Regions from separate parts of the Bradyrhizobium sp. 22 genome, predicted to be linked through region 1. Evidence: predicted binding sites of a transcription regulator. Region 1 holds the regulator's gene; each other region holds the start of a gene.

Region 1 (7,902 bases):
GCGCCTGATCGACGATCTGTTGTCGCTGTCGCGGGTCGAGCTGTCGGCCCATGTCCGGCCCGACACCCTGGTCGATCTCCTGCCGATCATCCGACAGGTCGCCGACGGGCTCGAGCCGCTGGCGCGCGAGCGCCAGGTCGAGGTCGAGATCCATTTGCCGGACAGCCCGGTGATGATCGCCGGCGACCGCGAGGAGCTGCTTCGCCTGTTCGAGAATCTGATCGAGAACGCCCTCAAATACGGCGCCTCCGGCGGGCGTGTCATCGTGTCGCTGAGCTCGGGCACGGCCACTGACGGAACTCAGGAAATTCGGATCATGGTCCGCGATTTCGGCCCCGGCATCGCGCCGGAGCACCTGCCGCGGCTGACCGAGCGGTTCTACCGCGTGGACGTCGGCGACAGCCGTTCGCAGGGCGGCACCGGCCTCGGATTATCGCTGGTGAAACATATTCTTAACCGCCATCGCGGCCGGCTCCTGATCGAAAGCGTGCCCAGGCAGGGCGCCACTTTCACCGCCTGTTTTCCCCAGATCAAGACTCCCGCGGCGGCCTGAAATTAAAGCAATATCAATTGCTTGTCGGTGTCATCCAGCTGTCACGAAACCTTCGTAAAAGCACAGCGGACCGCTCTTACACGGGCGGCGTGGGGAGCGCGATCGGGCGCGGATGGCGCTTCGCTCCCCCAAATGGAGACCAGCATGAATTTCCTCAAGACGATGGTCGCTGCCGGCTTGGTCGCCGCATCGGCGACCGCAGCCTTTGCGGCCGACATCACCGGCGCCGGCGCGACGTTCCCGTTCCCGCTCTATTCCAAGTGGGCCGACGCCTACAAGAAAGAGACCGGCAACGGTCTGAACTACCAGTCGATCGGTTCGGGCGGCGGCATCAAGCAGATCCAGGCCAAGACCGTGACCTTCGGCGCGAGCGATATGCCCCTCAAGGCTGAGCAGCTCGAAAAGGACGGCATGATCCAGTGGCCGCAGGCGATGGGTGCCTTGGTGCCGGTCGTCAATCTCGAAGGGATCAAGTCGGGCGAGCTGGTGTTTTCCGGCGAGTTGCTGGGCGACATCTATCTCGGCAAGGTCAAGACCTGGAACGACCCGGCGATCGCCAAGCTCAATCCCAACGTGAAGCTGCCCTCGGACGCCATCACCGTGGTGCGTCGGTCGGACGGCTCCGGCACCACGTTCATCTGGACCGATTTCCTGACGAAGACCAATGCCGAGTGGAAGAGCAAGGTCGGTGCCGGTACTGCGGTCGAGTGGCCGACGGGTGTTGGCGCCAAGGGCAATGAAGGCGTCGCAGGCAATGTCAGCCAGACCAAGAACTCGATCGGCTATGTCGAGTACGCCTATGCCAAGCAGAACAAGCTGACCTACGGCGCCCTGATCAACAAGGCCGGCAAGACCGTGCAGCCGACCGTTGCGGCCTTCCAGGCTGCTGCCGCCAACGCCGACTGGGCCGGTTCCAAGAACTACTACGTGATCCTGACCGACCAGCCCGGCGAAGCCTCGTGGCCGATTACCGGCGCGACCTTCATCCTGATGCACAAGGATGCGACCGACAAGGCGGCGTCCCAGGAAGCCATCAAGTTCTTCAAGTGGGCGTTCGAGAAGGGCGACAAGATGGCGGAGGATCTCGACTACATCCCGATGCCCGACACGGTCGTCAAGCAGATCGAGAAGACCTGGGCTGCCGAGATCAAGAGCTAGGCGCTCCCCTCTCGTGTCCCGGACGCGGTGCAGCCCTGGCGATGCGAAGCATCGTCCAGTGTGCTGCTCCGCAGAGCCGGCACCTCCAAGAACTGGGCCCCGGATCAGCAGCGCTTCGCGCTGCGTCGCATCCGGGGCACGAGACCAGCAAAAGCGTATATAACGGGTACAGGGGATCGGCGTGGCAGAGATGGCCGTTCAGAGCGATGTAATCGACGATGCCGGACCGTATGACCGTGCCAAGGCCTTGGGCGCGTTCAAGCTCGGCGACGTCACCTTCTACTGGATCACGCGGCTCTCCGCGATCTCGGTGCTGCTCATTCTCGGCGGCATCATCATGTCGCTTGTCATCGGCGCGTTCCCGGCGATCAAGGAATACGGCCTCTCCTTCCTGTGGACGCAGCGCTGGGCGCCGTCGGCCGATCCGCCCGTGCTCGGCGCGCTCGGGCCGATGTACGGCACGCTCGTCACCTCCTTCATCGCCATGCTGATCGCCATTCCGGTCGGTCTCGGCATTGCGATCTTCCTCACCGAGCTCTGTCCGCAATGGTTGCGCCGCCCGATCGGCATGGCGATCGAGCTGCTCGCCGGAATTCCCTCGATCATCTACGGCATGTGGGGCTTCTTTGTGCTGGGCCCGTTCCTGGCCAACACCTTCCAGCCGTTCATGATCAGGGTGTTCGACGGCGTCCCGGTGCTGGGCGCGATCTTCGCGGGTCCCCCGTCCTATCTCAGCCTGTTCAACGCCGCGCTGATCCTCGCCATCATGGTGCTGCCCTTCATCACCTCGATCTCGGTCGACGTGTTCAAGACGGTGCCGCCGGTCCTGAAGGAAGCCGCCTACGGCGTCGGCTGCACCACCTGGGAGGTCGTCCGCAGCGTGGTGATCCCCTACACCCGCGTCGGCATCATCGGCGGCGTCATGCTGGCGCTGGGCCGCGCGCTCGGCGAGACCATGGCGGTGACCTTCATCATCGGCAATTCGTTCCGCATCTCCTCCTCGATCTTCGCGCCGGGCACGACGATCTCGGCGGCGATCGCATCCGAGTTCGCCGAGAGCGACGGCCTGCACCAGTCCGGCCTGATCCTGCTCGGCCTGCTGCTGTTCGTGCTGACGTTCTTCGTGCTCGCGGCCGCGCGGCTGATGCTGATGCGCCTGGAAACCAAGGCGGGGAAGTGAAGCCATGAATCCGATCTATGCACGCCGCCGCCGCTGGGACGTCGTCATCCGCGGCCTCTGCATCGCCGCCGCCGCCTTCGGCGTCACCTGGCTCGCGCTGATCCTGGTCACGCTGCTCTACAACGGCCTCAGCGGCCTCAACGTGCAGATCTTCACCGCGGACACGCCGCCGCCGGGCTCGACCGAGGGCGGCCTGCGCAACGCCATCGTCGGCTCGGTCATCATGACCGTGATCGGCGTCGGCATCGGCGCGCCGCTCGGCCTGTTCGCCGGCACCTATCTTGCCGAGTACGGCCGCAACGACAAGCTGACCTCGGTGATCCGCTTCATCAACGACATCCTGCTGTCGGCGCCCTCGATCATCATCGGCCTGTTCATCTACGGCGCGGTGGTGGTGCCGATGCGGGGCTTCTCGGCGATCGCGGGTGCGCTGGCGCTCGCCGTGATCGTGATCCCGGTCGTGGTGCGCACCACGGAGGACATGCTGCTGCTGGTGCCGAACCCGCTGCGCGAAGCCGCCAGCGCGCTGGGCCTGCCGCGCTCGCTGGTGATCAAGCGGATCGCCTATCGCGCCGCGCGCTCCGGCCTCATCACCGGCGTGCTGCTCGCCACGGCGCGCGTCGCCGGCGAGACCGCGCCGCTGCTGTTCACCGCGCTGTCCAACCAGTTCTTCAGCCTCGGCCTCGACAAGACGATGGCCAACCTGCCGGTCACCATCAACAACTTCGTGCAGAGCCCCTATGCCTATTGGAAGCAGCTCGCCTGGAGCGGCGCGCTGCTGATCACCCTGACCGTGCTTGCCCTGAACATTGGCGCCCGCATCCTTGGTGCCGAGAGGACTGCAAAATGAGTGAAATGTCTGTTTCCGTCAGCGCGCCGACCGTTCACCCCGGCTCGCAGCCGCTGCCCGAGGCGCCTGCCAAGGTCACCGCGCGCAACCTCAACTTCTACTACGGTGAGCACCATGCGCTGAAGAACATCAATCTGGCGCTCGGCACTAACCGCGTCACCGCCTTCATCGGCCCGTCCGGCTGCGGCAAGTCGACCCTGCTGCGCATCTTCAACCGGATGTACGACCTCTATCCGGGCCAGCGCGCCACCGGCCAGCTGCTGCTCGACCACACCAACATTCTCGACCCCAAGCTCGACCTCAACCTGCTGCGCGCCCGGGTCGGCATGGTGTTCCAGAAGCCGACCCCGTTCCCGATGACGATCTACGAGAACATCGCCTTCGGCATCCGCCTCTACGAGAAGATCTCGAAGTCCGAGATGGACGACCGCGTCGAGAAGGCGCTGCGCGGCGGCGCGCTGTGGAACGAGGTCAAGGACAAGCTCAACGCCTCCGGCCTGTCGCTCTCCGGCGGCCAGCAGCAGCGCCTCTGCATCGCCCGCACCGTCGCGGTTCGGCCCGAGGTGATCCTGTTCGACGAGCCGTGCTCGGCGCTCGACCCGATCTCGACCGCCAAGGTCGAGGAGCTGATCCAGGAGCTGTCCGAGAATTACACGATCGCGATCGTCACCCACAACATGCAGCAGGCGGCGCGCGTCTCCGACAAGACCGCCTTCATGTATCTCGGCGAGCTGATCGAGTTCGACGACACCAGCAAGATCTTCACGTCGCCGACCGACCGGCGGACGCAGGACTACATCACCGGCCGGTTCGGCTGAGGAGACGCAACATGGGTACTGAACATACCGCAAAGGCCTTCGACACCGACCTCCAGGAGCTCACGCGCCTGGTCGCCGAGATGGGCGGCATCGCCGAGCGCATGATCGTCGATTCCGTCGATGCGCTGATCCGCCGCGACGTCGCGCTCGGCCAGCGCGTCGTCGCCATCGACGCCGATCTCGACGCGCTGCAGAAGCGCATCGAGGAACGCGCCGTGCTCACCATCGCCCGCCGCCAGCCGATGGCGGTGGACCTGCGCGAGATCGTCGGCGCCATGCGCGTTGCGACCGACCTCGAGCGCATCGGCGACCTCGCCAAGAACATGGGCAAGCGCGTCGCCGCGCTGGAGACCGACTTCCATCCGCTCAAGCTGTTCCGCGGCCTGGAGCACATGACCGACCTGGTGCAGCAGCAGGTCAAGAGCGTGCTCGATGCCTATGCCGCGCACGATCTGCCGGCGGCGATGGCGGTGTGGAAGGGCGACGAGGAGGTCGACGCGATCTGCACCTCGCTGTTCCGCGAGCTCCTGACCTACATGATGGAGGATCCGCGCAACATCTCGTTCTGCATCCACTTGATGTTCTGCGCCAAGAACATCGAGCGCATCGGCGACCACGCCACCAACATCGCCGAGACCGTGTTCTACATGATCGAGGGCCAGGCGATCACCGACAAGCGGCCGAAGGGCGACATGACCAATTTCGCCACGACGATCCCGAATACCTGAAGACCTCAAGGAGCGACGACAACATGGGCGCACGCATTATGGTGGTTGAGGACGAGGAAGCTCTCACTGAGCTTCTGCGTTACAACCTCGAAGGCGACGGCTATGACGTCGAGACGGTGATGCGCGGCGACGACGCCGACACCCGCCTCAAGGAACACATTCCCGATCTGATCGTGCTCGACTGGATGCTGCCGGGCCTCTCCGGCATCGAGCTGTGCCGGCGCCTCCGCACCCGGCCCGAGACCAAGCAGCTGCCGATCATCATGCTGACCGCGCGCGGCGAGGAGAGCGAGCGCGTGCGCGGCCTTGCGACCGGCGCCGACGATTACATCGTCAAGCCGTTCTCTGTGCCGGAGCTGCTCGCGCGCGTGAAAGGCCTGCTCAGGCGCGCCAGTCCGGAGCGGCTCGCGACCGTGCTGGCCTATGGCGACATCGAGCTCGATCGCGACAAGCGCCGCGTCGCGCGCTCCGGCCGCCCGATCGATCTCGGCCCGACCGAATATCGCCTGCTGGAGTTTTTCCTGGAGCATCCCGGCCGCGTGTTCTCGCGCGAGCAGCTGCTCGACAGCGTCTGGGGCCGCGACATCTACATCGACGAGCGCACCGTCGACGTCCATATCGGCCGCCTGCGCAAGCTGCTTAATCTCGGCCGCGAGCAGGATCCGATCCGCACCGTCCGCGGCGCCGGCTACGCGCTGGACGATCGCTTCGCCAAGGCGGAGCAGACGTAAAGCTCCAGCGAGAGCTGGTTTGGCGAGCTCGGCCGTCATCCCGGGGCGCGCGCAGCGCGAGCCCGGGACCCATAATCATAGGACGTGGTTTGGCGAAGACTCGAAGTCACCATCTCGCGCAACAATTGCGCCCTGTGGTTATGGATCCCCGCGTTCGCGGGGATGACACCGAGTTGGTTGAGGCGCCGTCGTGTGACGGCTGCCGTCTTTACGATCAGCTAAATCTCGCTCAGCGCGTCGGCTTCGGTGCCGCGCGGCGGCGATCCGCCGCCGGCTGATACGCCACGCGCGAGTGCTGGGCGCAATAGGGCAGGCCGGACAGCGCCTTGCCGCCGCAGAAGAAGAAATCCGGGCTCGAGGGATCGCCGACCGGCCAGTGGCAGGTCGCCTCGTTCAATTCGAGCAGCGACAGCCGCTGGCTCATCGGCACCACGTTGTCGTAGGTGACGGGTTCGGCCTCGACCTCGACCTCGAAGGCCTGCGCCAGCGCGGTGTTGCCGCGCGCGATCGGGCGGCTCACCCGCATCATGTGCTGGGCGGGACGCGCCTTGCGCGGCCGGGGCGCGGCCGACGAAGGGCTCTTGGCGCGGCCGGACAGGCCGAGCCTGTGCACTTTGCCGATCACGGCATTGCGGGTCACATTGCCGAGCTCTGCTGCGATCTGGCTGGCCGACAATCCGGCCTCCCAGAGCTTTTTCAGCTGCTCGACGCGATCGTCGGACCAGGTCAAAACCGTCATTGCACCCTTTCCCTCGCCGCGCGGTTGCCATCCTGGCGGTCCGTGCGGCGAATGCCTAAGCCTCGAAAAACCCGTGCCGCTCGAATCCCTTAGGGCTCGCCGGGCGCGCAACTGACGCCCGAACGTTTACGCCGGTACATGAGGACTCTTGGGATCAGAACTGCCGCACGAGATGTCGTATCTGACAAGCCAAACGCTACAATATGGCGTGACTCGCGCGCAAGAGTCCGCCGACTCGCTTCCACATGTTCCGTGGTGAAAAACCCGCAAAATCGCCACCGCAAGACTACGGAATCACCGTTTCACCACCGTTTCCTGGGGCTTTCGGGCGGCATTGACACCCGTTTCACCAGGCCTAAGATAGTTGTGCGTGCCGCCCTTAAAAGGCGGCACGTTTCGTTTTCCGGGCCGGTGGATGGTGCGTTGCGCAATGCACGCCTCACACCGTCCGCAACATCATGTGGCCGTCATGACTAACAGCGCAGCCCCGCATTTGCTCCCCGTTTTCGCCAGGGCCAACCTCGGTTTCGAGCGCGGCGAAGGCTGCTGGCTGATCGCGACCAATGGCGATCGCTATCTCGATTTCACCTCGGGCGTCGCCGTCAATGCGCTCGGCCATTGCCACCCGCATTTGATCGAGGCGTTGCAGGAGCAGGCGACGAAGCTGTGGCACATGTCGAACCTGTTCCAGAGCCCGGACGGCGAGAAGCTCGCCGCGCGCCTGTGCCACGAGAGTTTTGCCGACCTGGTGTTCTTCTGCAATTCCGGCGCCGAGGCGCTGGAGGGCGTGATCAAGCTGGTGCGCCATCATCACTTCTCCAAGGGGCACCCGGAGCGTTACCGCATCATCACGTTCGAAGGCGCCTTCCACGGCCGCACGCTGGCGACGCTCGCTGCGACCGGATCGGCAAAATATCTCGAAGGGTTCGGTCCGCCGATGGATGGCTTCGACCAGGTGCCGCATGGCGACCTCGAAGCCGTCAAGAAGGCGATCGGCCCCGACACCGCCGGTATCCTGATCGAGCCGATCCAGGGCGAGGGCGGCGTGCGTTCGGCACCGCCCGCTTTCCTCAAGGCGTTGCGCCAGCTTTGCGACGAGAAGGGCCTGCTGCTCGCCTTCGACGAGGTGCAGACCGGCATGGGCC
Region 2 (7,902 bases), on a different contig from region 1:
CGCGACACTGCCGCGGTCGTGCTGAAATCGGGCGGCAAGGTGATCGGCAACGTCAAGCATCCCCTCAATACCGCCGACTTCTCGTCGTTCCTGCTTCAAGCGCAAGCGTCCAAAGCCAAGATCATCGGCATGGCGAATGCCGGCGGCGACACCACCAACACGATCAAGCAGGCGGCGGAGTTCGGCATCGTCTCCGGCGGCCAGAAGCTTGCGGGCCTGCTGCTCTTCATCACCGACGTGCACGCGCTCGGCCTGAAGGTGGCGCAGGGCCTGAACTTCACCGAGACCTTCTATTGGGACATGAACGACGGGACGCGCGCGTTCTCCAAGCGCTTCTCCGAGCGCATGAAGAACAAGGCGATGCCTTCGATGGTGCAGGCCGGCGTCTATTCGGGCCTGCTGCACTATTTCAAGGCGCTGGAGGCCATGGGTGGCAATCCGCATGACGGCGCCAAGGTCGTCGCCAAGATGAAGGAGATGCCGACGGACGACGCGCTGTTCGGCAAGGGCACGATCCGCGCCGACGGCCGCAAGCTGCATCCGGCCTATCTCTTCGAGGTGAAGAAGCCCGAGGAATCCAAGGGGCCGTGGGACTATTACAAGCTGATCGGCACGACCCCCGGCGAGCAGGCTTTCCGGCCGCTGTCGGAAAGCGCCTGTCCGCTGGTGAAGAAGTGAGTTGGCCGCGCCCGCGGGCGCGGCAGAATGAATTGGCATAACGCGACCGGGTACGAGATTGATCGATGCAGGCTCTTTACGCTCAGCTACTGGTGGGACTGATCAACGGCTCGTTCTACGCGCTGCTCAGTCTCGGGCTTGCCGTGATCTTCGGCATGCTCAACATCATCAATTTCGCCCATGGCGCGCTCTACATGATGGGCGCCTTCGTCGCCTATTTCCTGCTGAACCTCGGCGGCATCAATTATTGGTGGGCGCTGCTGCTTGCGCCCATCATCGTCGGCATCTTCGGCATGATCCTCGAGCGGACCATGCTGCAATGGCTGACCGGGCTCGATCATCTCTACGGCCTGCTCCTGACCTTCGGCATCGCGCTGATCGTGCAGGGCGTGTTCCAAAACTATTTCGGCTCGTCCGGCCTGCCTTACGCCATTCCGGACCAGCTCAAGGGCGGCATGAATCTCGGCTTCATGTTCCTGCCGATCTATCGCGGCTGGGTGGTCGTGTTCTCGCTGGTCGTGTGCCTTGCGACCTGGTTCCTGATCGAGAAGACCCAACTCGGCGCATATTTGCGCGCCGCCACTGAAAATCCGACCCTGGTGCGCGCGTTCGGCATCAACGTGCCGCGCATGATCACGCTCACTTACGGTCTCGGCGTGGGCCTCGCCGCGCTCGCCGGCGTGCTCTCGGCGCCGATCAACCAGGTGCGGCCGCTGATGGGCGCCGACCTCATCATCGTCGTGTTCGCAGTGGTCGTGATCGGCGGCATGGGATCGATCATGGGCTCCATCATCACCGGCTTCGCGCTCGGGGTGATCGAGGGTCTGACCAAATATTTCTACCCCGAGGCCTCCAACACCGTCGTGTTCGTGCTGATGGTGCTGGTGCTCTTGGTGAAGCCAACGGGATTGACGGGAAGGGCGGCCTGATATGACAACCCTGACGGACGACACGCTGCCGGTGACCCCTCGCGCGATGCGCGACGAGATGATCGTTTTCGTGGTGATGGCGCTGCTGCTCGCGACGGTGCCGTTCACGGGCGTCTACCCGTTCTTCGTCATGCAGGCGCTGTGCTTTGCGCTGCTCGCCTGTGCCTTCAACCTCTTGATCGGCTATGGCGGCCTGCTGTCGTTCGGCCACGCGATGTTCCTGGGCACCGCCGGCTATTGCAGCGCGCATGCGCTGAAAGTGTGGGCCTTGCCGCCCGAGCTCGGCATCCTCGTCGGCATCGCCGCGGCGTTCGCGCTCTCGCTCATCACCGGCTACATCTCGATCCGCCGCCAGGGCATCTACTTCTCGATGATCACGCTGGCGCTGTCGCAGCTCTTGTACTTCATCTACCTCCAGGCCCCGTTCACCCACGGTGAGGACGGCATCCAGGGCATTCCGCAGGGACACATGTTCGGCATCTTCGATCTGTCGAAGCCGACGGTGCTGTATTACGTCGTGCTGGCCGGGTTTCTCGCCGGCTTCCTCCTGATCTTCCGCATCATCAACTCGCCGTTCGGCGAGGTGCTGAAGGCGATCCGCGAGAACGAGCCGCGGGCGATCTCGCTCGGCTACCGGACCGACCAGTACAAGTTCCTGGCCTTCGTGCTTTCAGGCACGCTGGCCGGTTTTGCCGGTGCGCTGAAAGTGTTCGTGGCGCAGAACGCCTCGCTCACCGATGTCCATTGGTCGATGTCCGGCGAGGTCGTGCTGATGACGCTGGTCGGCGGCCTCGGCACCATCTTCGGCCCCGTGGTCGGCGCCTTCGTCATCATCGCCATGCAGCAATATCTGGCGGGTTTCGGCCAATGGGTGACGGTGATCCAGGGCGCGATCTTCGTGGTCTGCGTGCTCACCTTCCGCCGCGGCGTCGTCGGTGAAATCGCGCATTACTTCCGCAGATCACTCTAAGTAATTGATTTAAGGTCAATTTACTTGCCGCGTGAAAGCGGTGGATGATCCGGCTCCGCGGGCGTGAGATGACACGCACGCGGCGCGAAAATGGTTTATGACAGTTCGATGACGGCCCCTCGGGCCGGGCCATTTTCCAACCGGTAGCCACTCCCCATGATGCGATGGTTTCGTGCTTTCCTGCCCAAGGAAGAACGGTTCTTCGACCTGTTCGACCGACATGCCCAGACGGTGATCCAGGGCTCGATCGCGCTCCAGGGCATGCTCAACGGGGGCGAGGAGACGCCGGTCTATTGCCAGCGCGTCAACCAGTTCGAGAACGACGCCGACAACATCACCCGCGAGGTGCTGACGGCGGTGCGCCGCACCTTCATCACACCGTTCGACCGCGGCGACATCAAGAACCTGATCACCTCGCTGGACGACGCCATCGACCAGATGCAGCAGACCGCCAAGGCCGTGATGCTGTTCGAGGTCCGCACTTTCGAGCCGCCGATGCGTGAGATCGGCGGGCTTCTGATCGAATGCGCCAATCTGGTCGGCCGTGCACTGCCGCTGATGCAATCGATCGGCCCGAACGTGGCCATGCTCACCGCGATCACGGAAGAGCTGGGCAAGCTGGAGGGCCGCGTCGACGATCTCCACGACATCGGGCTGAAGGAGCTGTTCCTCAAGCACCGCGACGGCAATGCGATGGACTTCATCGTCGGCGTCGAGATCTACGACCACCTTGAGAAGGTGGCCGACCGTTTCGACGACGTCGCGAACGAGATCAACAGCATCGTCATCGAGCAGGTGTAGCGCATGATCCGGAAAAGTGTGCAGCGGTTTTCCGCTCAGATCATGCGCAAGCTTTAGTAGGGCCTTGCCGTGGATGCAGCGTTGGGTCTTCCCATCCTGGTCGGCTTGATCGCCGTCGCGCTGCTGTTCGACTTCCTGAACGGCCTGCACGACGCCGCCAATTCGATCGCCACCATCGTCTCCACCCGCGTGCTGCGGCCGCAATTCGCGGTGTTCTGGGCCGCGTTCTTCAACTTCATCGCCTTCATGGTGTTCGGGCTGCACGTCGCCCAGACCATTGGCACCGGCATCATCGATCCCGCGATCGTCGATCCCCAGGTGATCTTCGCCGCGCTGGTCGGCGCCATCGTCTGGAACCTGGTGACCTGGGCGCTCGGCATCCCGTCCTCGTCCTCGCACGCGCTGATCGGCGGGCTCGTCGGCGGCGGTATGGCCAAGGCCGGGATCTCGGCTGCGGTGTGGACTGGATTGTCCAAGACGGTGCTGGCGATCGTGCTGTCGCCGCTGGTCGGCTTCCTGCTCGCGATGATGCTGGTGGCGATCGTGTCCTGGGCCTCGGTGCGCTCGACGCCATTCGCGGTCGATCGCGCCTTCCGCATCCTGCAGTTCGCCTCCGCCTCGCTTTATTCGCTCGGCCATGGCGGCAACGACGCGCAGAAGACCATGGGCATCATCGCCGTGCTGCTGTATTCGCAGGGCCATCTCGGCAGCGACTTCTCCGTGCCGTTCTGGGTGGTGCTGTCGTGCCAGGCGGCGATGGCGCTGGGCACCTTGATGGGCGGCTGGCGCATCGTCCGCACCATGGGCCTGCGCATCACCAAGCTGACGCCGATGCAGGGCTTCTGCGCCGAGACGGGCGGCGCGGCGACCCTTTTCATGGCGACCTTCCTCGGAGTCCCGGTCTCGACCACGCACACCATCACCGGCGCCATCGTCGGCGTCGGCGCGGCCCGTCGCGTCTCGGCGGTGCGCTGGAACGTGGCAAGCTCGATCGTCTATGCCTGGGTGATCACGATTCCGGCGTCGGGCATCGTCGCGGCGCTGACCTGGTGGGCGGTCCAGCTCTTCGTCAAGTGACGAGCTTCAGCCCGACGATCCCGGCGACGATCAGGCCGATGCTGGCAAGCCGCAGCGCCGTGGCCGGCTCCCCGAACAGGACGATGCCCAGCGTCGCGGTGCCGACCGCGCCGATCCCGGTCCACACCGCATAGGCGGTTCCCACCGGCAGCGATTTGAGCGCGAGGCCGAGCAGGACGACGCTGCCGGCCATGGCCGCCAGCGTGACGACGGACGGAACAAGCCTGGTAAAACCCTCGGTGTATTTCAGGCCGATCGCCCAGGTGATCTCGAGAAGCCCGGCGACGAACAGGATGCTCCAGGCCATGACGACCCTCCATTCAGGCAGGGTCGTCCCCGCGGCTGAGGTGCTGAGAAACGGAAGGCCGTCCTTCCCGAAAGGCGATATGGGGCTGGCCGAATGGCTCTGCAATCACCAAATGAGGCTTGATCAGGCCCGTTTTCCCTGCCACACGCTCCCGCCATGTCCGACATCGCCATCACCACAGCCGAATCGCCGGCCCGTTCCCCGCTTGCCGCTGAAGTGGCGCGGCGGCGCACCTTTGCGATCATCTCGCATCCCGACGCCGGCAAGACCACGCTGACCGAGAAGCTGCTGCTGTTCGGCGGCGCCATCAATCTCGCCGGCCAGGTCAAGGCCAAGGGCGAGCGGCGCAACACCCGCTCCGACTGGATGAAGATCGAGCGCGAGCGCGGCATCTCGGTCGTGACCTCGGTGATGACCTTCGAGTTCGAGGGCCTCGTCTTCAACCTGCTGGATACGCCGGGCCACGAGGACTTTTCGGAAGACACCTATCGCACGCTCACCGCGGTCGATTCCGCCGTCATGGTGATCGACGCCGCCAAGGGCATCGAGGCGCGCACCCGCAAGCTGTTCGAGGTGTGCCGCCTGCGCGACATCCCGATCATCACCTTCATCAACAAGATGGACCGCGAGAGCCGCGACGTGTTCGAGCTGCTCGACGAGATCGAGAAGACGCTGGCGCTCGATACCACGCCGATGACCTGGCCGGTCGGCCGCGGCCGCGACTTCCTCGGCACCTACGACGTCGTCAATGGCGGCGTGCGCCTGCTCGAAGGCGGCGGCGCCAAGACCGGTGCGGCGCAGCAGATCGCAATCGAGGAGCTCGCCAAGCTCAACGCCAATCTCGACGTCGCTGCCGTGAAGGACGAGCTCGAGCTCGTCACGGCGGCATCAAAGCCGTTCGAGCTCGAGGCGTTCCGCGAAGGCCATCTGACGCCGGTCTATTTCGGCAGCGCGCTGCGCAATTTCGGCGTCGGCGACCTCCTGGAAGGCCTCGGCAAGTTCGCGCCCTCGCCGCGCGCGCAGGACAGCGACCAGCGCAGGGTCGAGGCCACCGATCCGCGCATGAGCGCCTTCGTGTTCAAGATCCAGGCCAACATGGATCCGAACCACCGTGACCGCATCGCGTTCGCGCGCCTCTGCTCCGGCAAGCTCAGCCGCGGCATGAAGGCCAAGCTGGTGCGCACCGGCAAGAGCATGCCGCTGTCGAGCCCGCAATTCTTCTTCGCCCAGGACCGCTCGGTCGCGGACGAAGCCTTCGCCGGCGACGTCGTCGGCATTCCCAATCACGGCACGCTGCGCATCGGCGACACCCTGACCGAGGGCGAGGATTTCAACTTCGTCGGCGTGCCGAGCTTCGCGCCGGAAATCGTCCGCCGGGTGCGGCTCACCGACGCGATGAAGGCCAAGAAGCTGAAGGAAGCGCTGCAGCAGATGTCGGAAGAGGGCGTCGTGCAGGTGTTCCGCCCGCGCGACGGCGCGCCGGCATTGGTCGGCGTCGTCGGCGCCCTGCAGCTCGACGTGCTGAAGGCGCGGCTCGAGGCGGAATATTCATTGCCCGTCGAGTTCGAGGTCAGCGAATTTCAGCTGGCGCGCTGGGTCTCCTCGCAGGACCGCAAGAAGCTCGATGCCTTCATCGCCGCCAACACCTCCAGTATCGCCGACGACGTCGACGGCGATCCGGTGTATCTCGCCCGGAACGAGTTCTATCTCGGCTACACCAAGGAGCGCGCCGAGGGCATCGAGTTCACCAACGTCAAAGACGTCAAGAAGAAGGGGTAGCGGGGCGCGTTGTGGCCCCGCGGTTAGCTACACACTGTCATTCCCCGCGAAGGCGGGGAATCCAGTACTCCGCAGCCCATCGATTCGATCATTGTCGTCACGGCGTACTGGGTCGCCCGGTCCTCGTGCGCAATTGCGCACTGGCCGGGCGACGACGCCGGAGCTGAACGCGAGCATGTGAACGCGTGTCGGCTTGACGTGTTCATTCCCGATGCCACGTTCGCGTGATGTGGCGCAGCATTCCCGTCATCATCCTGCTGACGATCTCCACGGCTGCCACCGACGCGCGGCCGCGCCAGATCAATCCGATTCCGTTTGCGCATGAGCCATGCGGCGTGCTCGACAACAGGCCTTGCACGCCGTCTTATTGCAGCCCGCTGGAGCCGGGCCCCTGCATCCCCGAGATCGATTACCCCTACGGCCAGAATCTCCAGCTCACCATCCAGAGCGTTCCATCGGAGGCGGACCGCGCCAAATATCAAAAGCCCGATCACGACCTCGATACGATCGGCGACCTCTTCGCCGCGTTGCGCAGCTGCTGGTCGCCGCCATCGGACAATGCGCGCGCGGGCATGCAGATGTCGGTGCGCTTCAGCTTCAACAGGGACGGCGGCCTGATCGGCCCGCCGCGTCTCACATATGCGACGCCCGGGGTGCCCGCACAGACCCGAACCACCTATCTCAACGCCATCAATTCATCGCTGAAAGCCTGCTTGCCGCTGAAATTCACCGGCGGTCTCGGCGGCGCGCTGGCAGGCCGGCCCATCGCCATCCGCTACGTCGACAATCGCGAGTCCGACAAGTAGCGCATCAGTTGCGACGGGCGACCGATCGATGTTACCTGAGAGGTGGGGGCGTTGGCTAAAGGGGAGGATGTCGTGGGTCTGCTGGTCATGATCCTGGGGCTGGTGCTGTTCTTTGCGGCCCATGTTTTCACAACCAAACGAGACGCGCGCGCGCAGGCGATCGCAAGGCTGGGCGAGGGGACCTACAAGATCCTCTACTCGCTTGTCTCGCTGGCGGGGCTCGCGTTGATCATCTGGGGTTACGCCCACTACCGAGCCACGGGCTGGATCGACGTCTGGTATCCGCCGAAGGCGATGAAGCACATCACGGTCGCGCTGATGCTGCCTGCGGTGATCCTGGTGGTCGCCTCTTATTTGCGTGGCCGCATCTACGCGACGCTGAAGCATCCGATGCTGGCCGGCATCAAGCTGTGGGCTGCGGCGCATCTTTTGGCCAATGGCGATCTCGGCTCCATCATCCTGTTCGGCTCGTTCCTGGGCTGGGCCGTCTATGACCGTATTTCGTTGAAGCATCGCACCGACGCCGGCGGCCCGCCCATACCGGTGGGCGGCGTC
Region 3 (7,902 bases), 230 kb from region 1:
TTGGAATAGGTTCGGCGCAGCCCGCCGATCACCGTGCGCGAGACGTTGGCGACGACCGTGCGTCCGGCGCTGATATGGTCGTCGATATCGCGCGGCAGCGCGTAGGAATGACCGTGTGCGTCCCAGTGCACGGCAAAGTCGCCGTACTCGCGGGCGCGGCGGAATTCATCCGACGTCAGCGCGACGTTGTCCTCGTCGGCGGAGGATTCGCGCGTCACGGCCCGGCGCGGAAACACGACGCCGGGATCACTGGCGCAGGCCGCCTGCGCCAGCCGCAGCAGCGTATCCTTGCCGGCGCCGCTGGGGCCGACCACGAGCACGAGCCGGCCGGGGCCGATCGCGCCCGCCTTCCCCTCGGCCGTGGTCGCGGTCTCGCTCATGCGACGCGGTGTCCCTCGCGCCAGACGCTGCGGACCACGGGAACGTTTCCTGCAACATGCACGCGGATCAGATCGGCGCGCTTGCCAGCCGCGATCTCGCCGCGATCGGTGAGGCCGACCGCCTCGGCGGGCGCCTTCGTCACGGTGCGGATCGCAGCGGGAAGGCTGATGGCCGGGACATGGTCGGGCAATTGCAGCGCGCCCATCAGGAGGCTCGAGGGGATGTAGTCCGACGACAGGATATCGAGCAGGCCCTCGCGGGCGAGATCGACCGCGGCGATGTTGCCGGAATGCGAGCCGCCGCGCACGACGTTCGGCGCGCCCATCAGGATGTCGATGCCGGCCTGGTGCAGGGCACGCGCGGCTTCCAGCGTGGTCGGGAATTCCGCGACCGAGACCCGGTCGCGCACGGCATCCGCGACATTCTCCTCGGTGGTGTCGTCGTGGCTGGCGAGCGGGATGTCGTACCGATGCGCCAGCGCCACGATCTCGCGCATATTTGTTGCGGCGTATAGCTTCTGGTACTCGAAGCGCTTGGCGAACAGCTCGTCGAGCTCGGCGTCGGTCTTGCCGCCGCCCTTGCCGCGATAATAATCGCGCAGCTTGACCTCGTCGCGGAATTGGCGCTGGCCGGGGGTGTGATCCATCAGCGACATCAGCTTGACGTCGGGACGGTCGATCAGCTCCCTGGCCTCCTCGACCACGCTCGGCATCGGGATCTCGCAGCGCAGATGCAGGAAGTGATCGGCGCGCAGCAGGCTGGCCTCGCGCGCGGTGGTGATCGCGGCGGCCAGCACGCCGGCACGGCCGTCGACCTCCTCGGCGCCGTCCTCGCGCCAGACCCGGAGCGAATCGAACACGGTAGTGATGCCCGACGTGGCGAGCTGGCCGTCATAGGAGACCACCGCCGCGACCGGATTCCAGAACACCTTCGGCCGCGGCACGTAATGGGCTTCGAGATGGTCGGTGTGGAGCTCGATCAGGCCGGGCATGATGAGGTCGCCGCCGGCATCCTCGGCGCCTGCGGGCGCCCGGCCCTCGCCGATCTCGGCGATGCGGCCATCGGCGAGAGCGAGCCAGCCCTGCTCGATCACCCGGTCGGCCAGCACGATCCTGGCGTTGGCGATCACAATGTCCTTCGGCTTGGCGTTCATTTCCAGATCCTTCAATTCCACGTCCCTCAGGCCGCGGCGGCAAAGCTGGTGACGTCGACGATGCGGTCGGCAATCAGATGCCGGATTTCGTCGTCATGGACAATGGCAACCATGGCGACGCCCTGGCGCTTCTTCTCGGCAATCAGCTCGACCATCACAGTGCGGTTGGCGGCATCGAGTGAGGCGGTCGGCTCGTCGAGCAGCAGGATCGGCAGGTCCGAGATGAAGCCGCGCGCGATGTTGACGCGCTGCTGCTCGCCGCCGGAGAAGGTCGCGGGCGGCAGCCGCCACAGCCGCTCGGGGATGTTGAGGCGATGCAGCAGTTCGCCGGCACGGGCCTGTGCGTCGGCACGAGCCGCGCCGTTCACGATCAGCGGCTCGGCGACGACGTCGATTGTGGCAACGCGCGGCACCGCCCGCAGGAACTGGCTGACATAGCCGATGGTGGCGCGGCGGACGTTGAGCACCTGCCGCGGCTCGGCGCTGGCGAGATCGATCAACGCGCCGCGATGGCGGATGCCGATCCGGCCGGAATCGCAGCGGTAATTGCCGAAGATCATCTTGAGAATCGACGACTTGCCGGCGCCCGACGGACCCGACAGCACCACGCACTCGCCCGGATTGACCTGAAAGGTCACGCCGCGCACGACCGGCAGCTCGATGCCGCCCTGCAGGTGCATCGTGAAGGTCTTGTTGGCGTCGGCGACGTCGATCATGGCGGTCATTGCAAAACCCTTATCGAGAGACTCATGGCGGCAGGATCGAGGAGACGAGGAGTTGCGTATAGGGCTCGCGCGGATCGTCGAGAACCTGATCGGTGAGACCGGTCTCGATGACCCTGCCGCCCTTCATCACCATCACCCGGTGGGACAACAGGCGCGCGACCGCGAGATCGTGGGTGACGATGATGACGGCAAGATGCAGCTCGGCGACGAGGCTGCGCAGGAGATCGAGCAGGCGCGCCTGCACCGAGACGTCGAGGCCGCCGGTCGGCTCGTCCATGAACACCAGCCGCGGCTCGGTGACGAGGTTGCGCGCGATCTGCAGCCGCTGGCGCATGCCGCCGGAATAGGTGCGCGGCGCATCGTCGATACGTGCGATGTCGATCTCGACCCGGGTGAGCCAGTCTGACGCGGTCTCGCGGATGCGGCCGTAATGGTTCCAGCCCACCGCCATCAGTCGCTCGCCGACATTGGCGCCGGCTGAGACCGCCATGCGCAGGCCCTGCGCGGGATCCTGGTGCACGAAGCCCCAATCGGTGCGGAACAGGAAGCGCCGCTCGGCCTCGCCCAGCGTGGCGAGATCGCGGGTGATGCCGTCGCGCATCCGGTAGGAGACGTGGCCGCCGCTGGCCGCCAGCTGGCCCGACAGCAGCTGGAGCAGCGTCGACTTGCCGGAGCCGGATTCGCCGACGATCGCCAGCACCTCGCCGGGATAGAGCGCGAACGAGACGTCGCGGCACGCGGCGATGCGACCGAAGGATTTGCTGAGGGAGGTCGCAACCAGCAGCGGCTCGTCGTTCTCAAGCAGATCGTGATCAGCCATGTGAGCTCGCCTTCTCCTTGTACGGCGCGGCACTTTCGCTGCCGTGATGGCCGGCGGCCTGACGGCCTTCGCAATAATCGGTGTCGGAGCAGACGAACATGCGGCTGCCCTTGTCGTCGGTGACGATCTCGTCGAGGTAGGAATTCTCCGCGCCGCACAGCGCGCAGGGCGCGTTGAAGCGGTAGGGCTCGAACGGGTGATCCTCGAAATCGAGCGACACCACCTGCGTGTAGGGCGGGATGGCGTAGATGCGCTTCTCGCGGCCGGCCCCGAACAATTGCAGCGCGGGGCAATTGTCCATCTTGGGATTGTCGAATTTCGGCGTCGGCGACGGATCCATCACGTAGCGCGCGTTCACCTTCACCGGATAGGCGTAGGCGGTGGCGATGTGGCCGAACCGGGCGATGTCCTCATAGAGCTTCACATGCATCAGGCCGTATTCGGCGAGCGCGTGCATGCGCCGCGTCTCGGTCTCGCGCGGCTCGAGAAAGCGCAGCGGCTCCGGGATCGGCACCTGATAGACCAGCACCTGGTTCTCGCTCAGCGCCGCCTCGGGAATGCGGTGACGGGTCTGGATCACGGTCGCCTCCTCCGTCGCCGTGGTGGTGGCGACGCCCGCGGTCTTGGCGAAGAATTTCCGGATCGAGATCGCGTTGGTGGTGTCGTCGGAGCCTTGGTCGATCACCTTGAGCACGTCGGAAGGCCCCAGGATCGCGGCAGTCACCTGCACGCCGCCGGTGCCCCAGCCATAGGGCATCGGCATCTCGCGGCTGGCGAACGGCACCTGATAGCCGGGGATCGCGATCGCCTTGAGGATGGCGCGGCGGATCATCCGCTTGGTCTGCTCGTCGAGATAGGCGAAATTATAGGCCGGCGCGTTCATTCCGCGGCCTCCTTCATGGCATCGGGCGTTTGTACCTCCGCGAACTCCTTCCGCAGCTTGCGCAGCAGGCCGAGTTCGGACTGGAAGTCGACATAATGCGGCAGCTTCAGGTGCTCGACGAAGCCTGTCGCCTGGACGTTGTCCGAATGCGACATCACGAACTCTTCGTCCTGCGCGGGGGCACGCACCTCCTCGCCGAGCTCGCGGGCGCGCAGCGCGCGATCGACCAGCGCCATCGACATGGTCTTGCGCTCGCTCTGGCCGAAGGCGAGGCCATAGCCGCGGGTGAAGCACGGCGCCTCGGTCGCGGAGCCCTTGAACTGGTTGACCATCTGGCACTCGGTGAGCTCGATGGCGCCGAGCGGCACGGCAAAGCCGGCGTCTTCCGCGAAGAACTCGACCTCGACCTCGCCGAAGCGAATCTCGCCGGCGAAGGGATGGTTGCGGCCGTAGCCGCGCTGGGTGGAATAGCCCATCGCCAGCAGGAATCCTTCGTCGCCGCGCGCCAGATTCTGCAGCCGCAGGTCGCGGTCCGCCGGAAAATTCAGCGGCTCGCGGGTGAGATCGCCGACGCCGGCGCCCTCCCCCGCCTGCGGCGAGGATTCGATCAAGCCGTCGCGGCCGAGAATGTCCGTCACGCGCGGCGTCGGGGCGGTGGAGGCATCGGCGGTGGCCGGCGTCTCCGGCGCAAATCCCTGCGCGAGCGAGGGATCGAGCAGGCGGTGCGTGTAGTCGAAGGTGGGGCCGAGGATCTGGCCGGCGGGAATATCCTTGAAGGTCGAGGACACCCGCCGCTGCACCCGCATCGCACCAGTGTCGACCGGCTCGCTGGCGCCGAAACGCGGCAGCGTGGCGCGGAAGGCGCGAACCAAAAAGATCGCCTCGATCAGATCGCCGCGCGCCTGCTTGATTGCCAGCGCCGCGAGCTCGCGATCGTAGAGCGAGCCTTCGCTCATGACGCGGTCGACGGCGAGGCCGAGCTGCTCCGAGATCTGGTCGAGCGTGACCTCCGGAACGCTTTGGTCGCCGCGCCGCTTGTGAGCGAGCAGGCGATGGGCGTTGTCGATGGCGCGTTCGCCGCCTTTGACTGCGACATACATGCTTCAGCTTCCCTTGCTCACGACGCGCGTGGTGCGGGGAATCGCGACCACGGCGTCATCGGCGACCAGCACGACATCGATGCCGCGCGGAAACAACGCCTCGTTGACCTGCAGGCGCTCGAACAGATCGAACGGCTTGATCGACGCCTCGAGCCTCGCGGCGCCGTCGATGCCGGGACCGCGCAGCTCGAAGCTGCGGCCTGCGTTGAGGCTCTCCACCTGGAGGATGATCGTGGTGGAGCGATCCGGATATTCGCTGGTCCCGAGCGCGAAGCGTTCGAGCGGCGGAAGTGCGGCGCCGTCACCGATCAGCGCGAAGCTCGCGACCGAGCTATCCTGCACCAAAGGCGCGCCGGTGTGGAATTTCAGCCATTTCGCCGCGTCCGGGCTCGCCGCCATCCGCGCGTCGAGCCAGAGCGGCGTGTCGTGGTCGAACAGCGTCAGCGCGATCGCGGCGGTGCCGCGCATCATCGTATCAGGCGCCCCCGCCATCGGCACGATGCGATGGACCGAGCCAGGCCGCGCCATCGCGTCCATCACCGAGCGAAAGGTCGATTGCGCCGACAGCACCTTGTCGGCGAAACCCGGCGGCAATTCGGCAATCGTGGTCATGATCTCACCCCTCACCGCGCACCATGGTGTAGAAATCAACCTTCGTGGCGGCGGTCTCCGCCGCCGCCTGCTTGCGGCGAATCATAAGCTGCTCGCGCAACGGCGCGATTACATCCCGCTCCACGGCGCCGCCGAAGTCGCGGGACTGCACCAGCGCATCGCACAGCGCGATCAGCCGCGCCTTCTCGCCGTCACGCCCGAGCGTGTAGCCGAAACCGACCTCGCCGCTCGCGAGCTTCACGGCTGCGCGCGACACGGTGGCCTCGCCGAGATTGAAGGGTGCGCCGTCGCCGCCGACCCGGCCGCGCAGCATGACGAGGCCATTTTCCGGCGCGCGCAGATCCTGATGGTCAGGGATGCGTAAGTCGCGGAGGCGGGCGGCGATCTCGCCCGCCTCCGCGTGCGCCAGCACGGCCATCGCGGCCTTGCGCTGGGCTTGCTGGTTGTTGTGCTGGGTCACCCGATTCACCGAACCTTTGACGGAGCTTGCCGCATCGAAGTTGTCTATGATAATAGACAACTTCATACGAGAGCGCCATGACTGTTTCGTGACAAGTGCGTGATTTCTGGGCTAGGCTGACCGGCGATATGAGCATGCAAGACACTGCGTCGTCCGGCGTCGCGCTGTGGCGCCTCGTTGCCGACGGCATCGAGCGCGGCATCGCCGATGGCCGCTTCGCGGCCGGCGACAAATTGCCGGGCGAGATGGAGATCGCCGAAACCTATCGCGTCAACCGCCACACCGTGCGGCGCGCGCTGGCCGCCCTCGCCGAGCGCGGCCTGGTGCGCGCCGAGCGCGGCAGCGGCACCTATGTCGAAGCGCAGAAGCTCGCCTATCCCCTGCGCTCGCGCACGCGCTTCTCCGAGATCGTCGGCGCGGGCGGCCGCGAACCCCATGGGCGGCTGATCGAGGCGACCGACGATATCGCGACGCGCGAGCTCGCGCGGGAGCTGGGACTGAAGACCGGCGCGCCTTTGATGCGGATCGAAGCGATCCGCCTCGCCGACCGCACCCCGATCTGCGTCTCCACCACCTGGCTGTCGGCCGAGCTGTTCCCGAATGCGGGCGCCGTGTTCGCGGCGACGCGCTCGATGACGAAGCTGCTCGCCCATTACGGCGTGCGCGACTATCGCCGCGGCGCGACCCGGATCACCGCCGGCATCGTGGACGCCACCGACGCGGCGCGGCTGGATCTCGCGCTGGGACGCCCGATCCTCGTGGTCGACGCCACCGACCACGATCTCCACGGCAAGCCGCTGATGACCAAGCATTCGCGCTTCGCGGCGGAGCGGGTGGAGTTTCTGGTGGAGTCGTAGCTCCGCGAATATGGCGCCGTAGCAACCATTAAACGGCGCCCGCTTGCCGGTGAGCATGACGCCGTGCTTGCGGCCGTCAAGGCGTGGCCTGGCGGCAGTGGGGCAGGGGTGAGGCCGGCGCGACGGCCAGCCTTGACGGCCGCGGCGCGCGGCGTCTTTGTGAGGGCAGGTCGGGACGAAGAAACGGTGCTTCGGCCGAACAAAGAAACGCGATCAAGTGGCTGGTATGCCGGCGACTTCAGGCAATTTTTTCTGCCAGGGCGTGCCGCGAGCGACGACTGTATTGGCGAAGATCAGCAGCTTTCTGGCACACGCGATCAAGGCGCGTTTGTGCTCCTTGCCGGCTCGGGTCAGCCTTCCGTAGAACGCGATCAGCTGCGGATTCCAGCGGAATGAGGCGGGAAACGCGGCAGCAAAGAGCGCACGTCGCAGTCGGTCACGCCCGCCGGCGATCTGACGAGCGCCGGAGCGATCGCCGCTGTCGTCGTCGTAAGGGGCAATGCCAGCCAGCGCGGCCGCTTGTTCGCGCGTGATCTGACCGATCTCAGGCATCCGCACCAGAATGACCATGGCGGTCTTCAGCCCAATACCGTCGATGCTGTTGATCAAGGCGAGCCGCTTGGCAAGATCGCGATGCTCACGGATTGCGGCGGCCAGTGCCTTCAGTTCGACCCTCTCGCGCTTGGCCAGGCGGGCGATATCTTCCTTCCACAGCTTCTGGAGCCGCATATTGCGGCAGCTCTCGATCCGGTTCTTCAACCGAGCAATGTCCTCCGTGATCTGGTCGATCATCGTCAGATGCTCGGCAAAGGGCTGCAACCGGGGATCCGGAGCTGCGTGGATCTTCTTGACCGCGGCGGTACAGGCTGCAATCAGCGCGGCATCGATCTTGTCATTCTTGGCTCGCTGCA

The links. Region 1 encodes PhoB, which activates phosphate uptake and scavenging genes when phosphate is short. Its sites were predicted from a motif close to TGTCATNNANCTGTCAT; they were not measured.
Region 2: the regulator PhoB is predicted to act here: its motif matches at 2,675-2,691, upstream of K410_RS0122010 (DUF47 domain-containing protein).
Region 3: the regulator PhoB is predicted to act here: its motif matches at 6,212-6,228, upstream of phnF (phosphonate metabolism transcriptional regulator PhnF).

The regions. Positions count from the first base shown of each region.
Region 1 covers NZ_KI519400.1:1,769,370-1,777,271, reverse strand. The annotation lists gene K410_RS0133830 (ATP-binding protein) at 1-553, shown strand, start outside; gene pstS (phosphate ABC transporter substrate-binding protein PstS) at 698-1,711, shown strand; gene pstC (phosphate ABC transporter permease subunit PstC) at 1,902-2,891, shown strand; gene pstA (phosphate ABC transporter permease PstA) at 2,896-3,741, shown strand; gene pstB (phosphate ABC transporter ATP-binding protein PstB) at 3,738-4,559, shown strand; gene phoU (phosphate signaling complex protein PhoU) at 4,571-5,287, shown strand; gene phoB (phosphate regulon transcriptional regulator PhoB) at 5,311-6,018, shown strand; gene K410_RS0133795 (GcrA family cell cycle regulator) at 6,248-6,757, opposite strand; gene K410_RS0133790 (aspartate aminotransferase family protein) at 7,227-7,902, shown strand, end outside.
Region 2 covers NZ_KI519399.1:4,313,374-4,321,275, reverse strand. The annotation lists gene K410_RS0122025 (ABC transporter substrate-binding protein) at 1-678, shown strand, start outside; gene K410_RS0122020 (branched-chain amino acid ABC transporter permease) at 744-1,607, shown strand; gene K410_RS0122015 (branched-chain amino acid ABC transporter permease) at 1,609-2,577, shown strand; gene K410_RS0122010 (DUF47 domain-containing protein) at 2,734-3,378, shown strand; gene K410_RS0122005 (inorganic phosphate transporter) at 3,448-4,455, shown strand; gene sugE (quaternary ammonium compound efflux SMR transporter SugE) at 4,448-4,762, opposite strand; gene K410_RS0121995 (peptide chain release factor 3) at 4,919-6,541, shown strand; gene K410_RS0121990 (UCP034077 family protein) at 6,769-7,347, shown strand; gene K410_RS0121985 (NnrU family protein) at 7,420-7,902, shown strand, end outside.
Region 3 covers NZ_KI519400.1:1,534,579-1,542,480, forward strand. The annotation lists gene phnN (phosphonate metabolism protein/1,5-bisphosphokinase (PRPP-forming) PhnN) at 1-380, opposite strand, end outside; gene K410_RS0132590 (alpha-D-ribose 1-methylphosphonate 5-triphosphate diphosphatase) at 377-1,534, opposite strand; gene phnL (phosphonate C-P lyase system protein PhnL) at 1,561-2,259, opposite strand; gene phnK (phosphonate C-P lyase system protein PhnK) at 2,282-3,079, opposite strand; gene K410_RS0132605 (alpha-D-ribose 1-methylphosphonate 5-phosphate C-P-lyase PhnJ) at 3,072-3,962, opposite strand; gene K410_RS0132610 (carbon-phosphorus lyase complex subunit) at 3,959-5,062, opposite strand; gene phnH (phosphonate C-P lyase system protein PhnH) at 5,066-5,674, opposite strand; gene phnG (phosphonate C-P lyase system protein PhnG) at 5,679-6,143, opposite strand; gene phnF (phosphonate metabolism transcriptional regulator PhnF) at 6,263-6,991, shown strand; gene K410_RS0132630 (IS110 family RNA-guided transposase) at 7,205-7,902, opposite strand, start outside.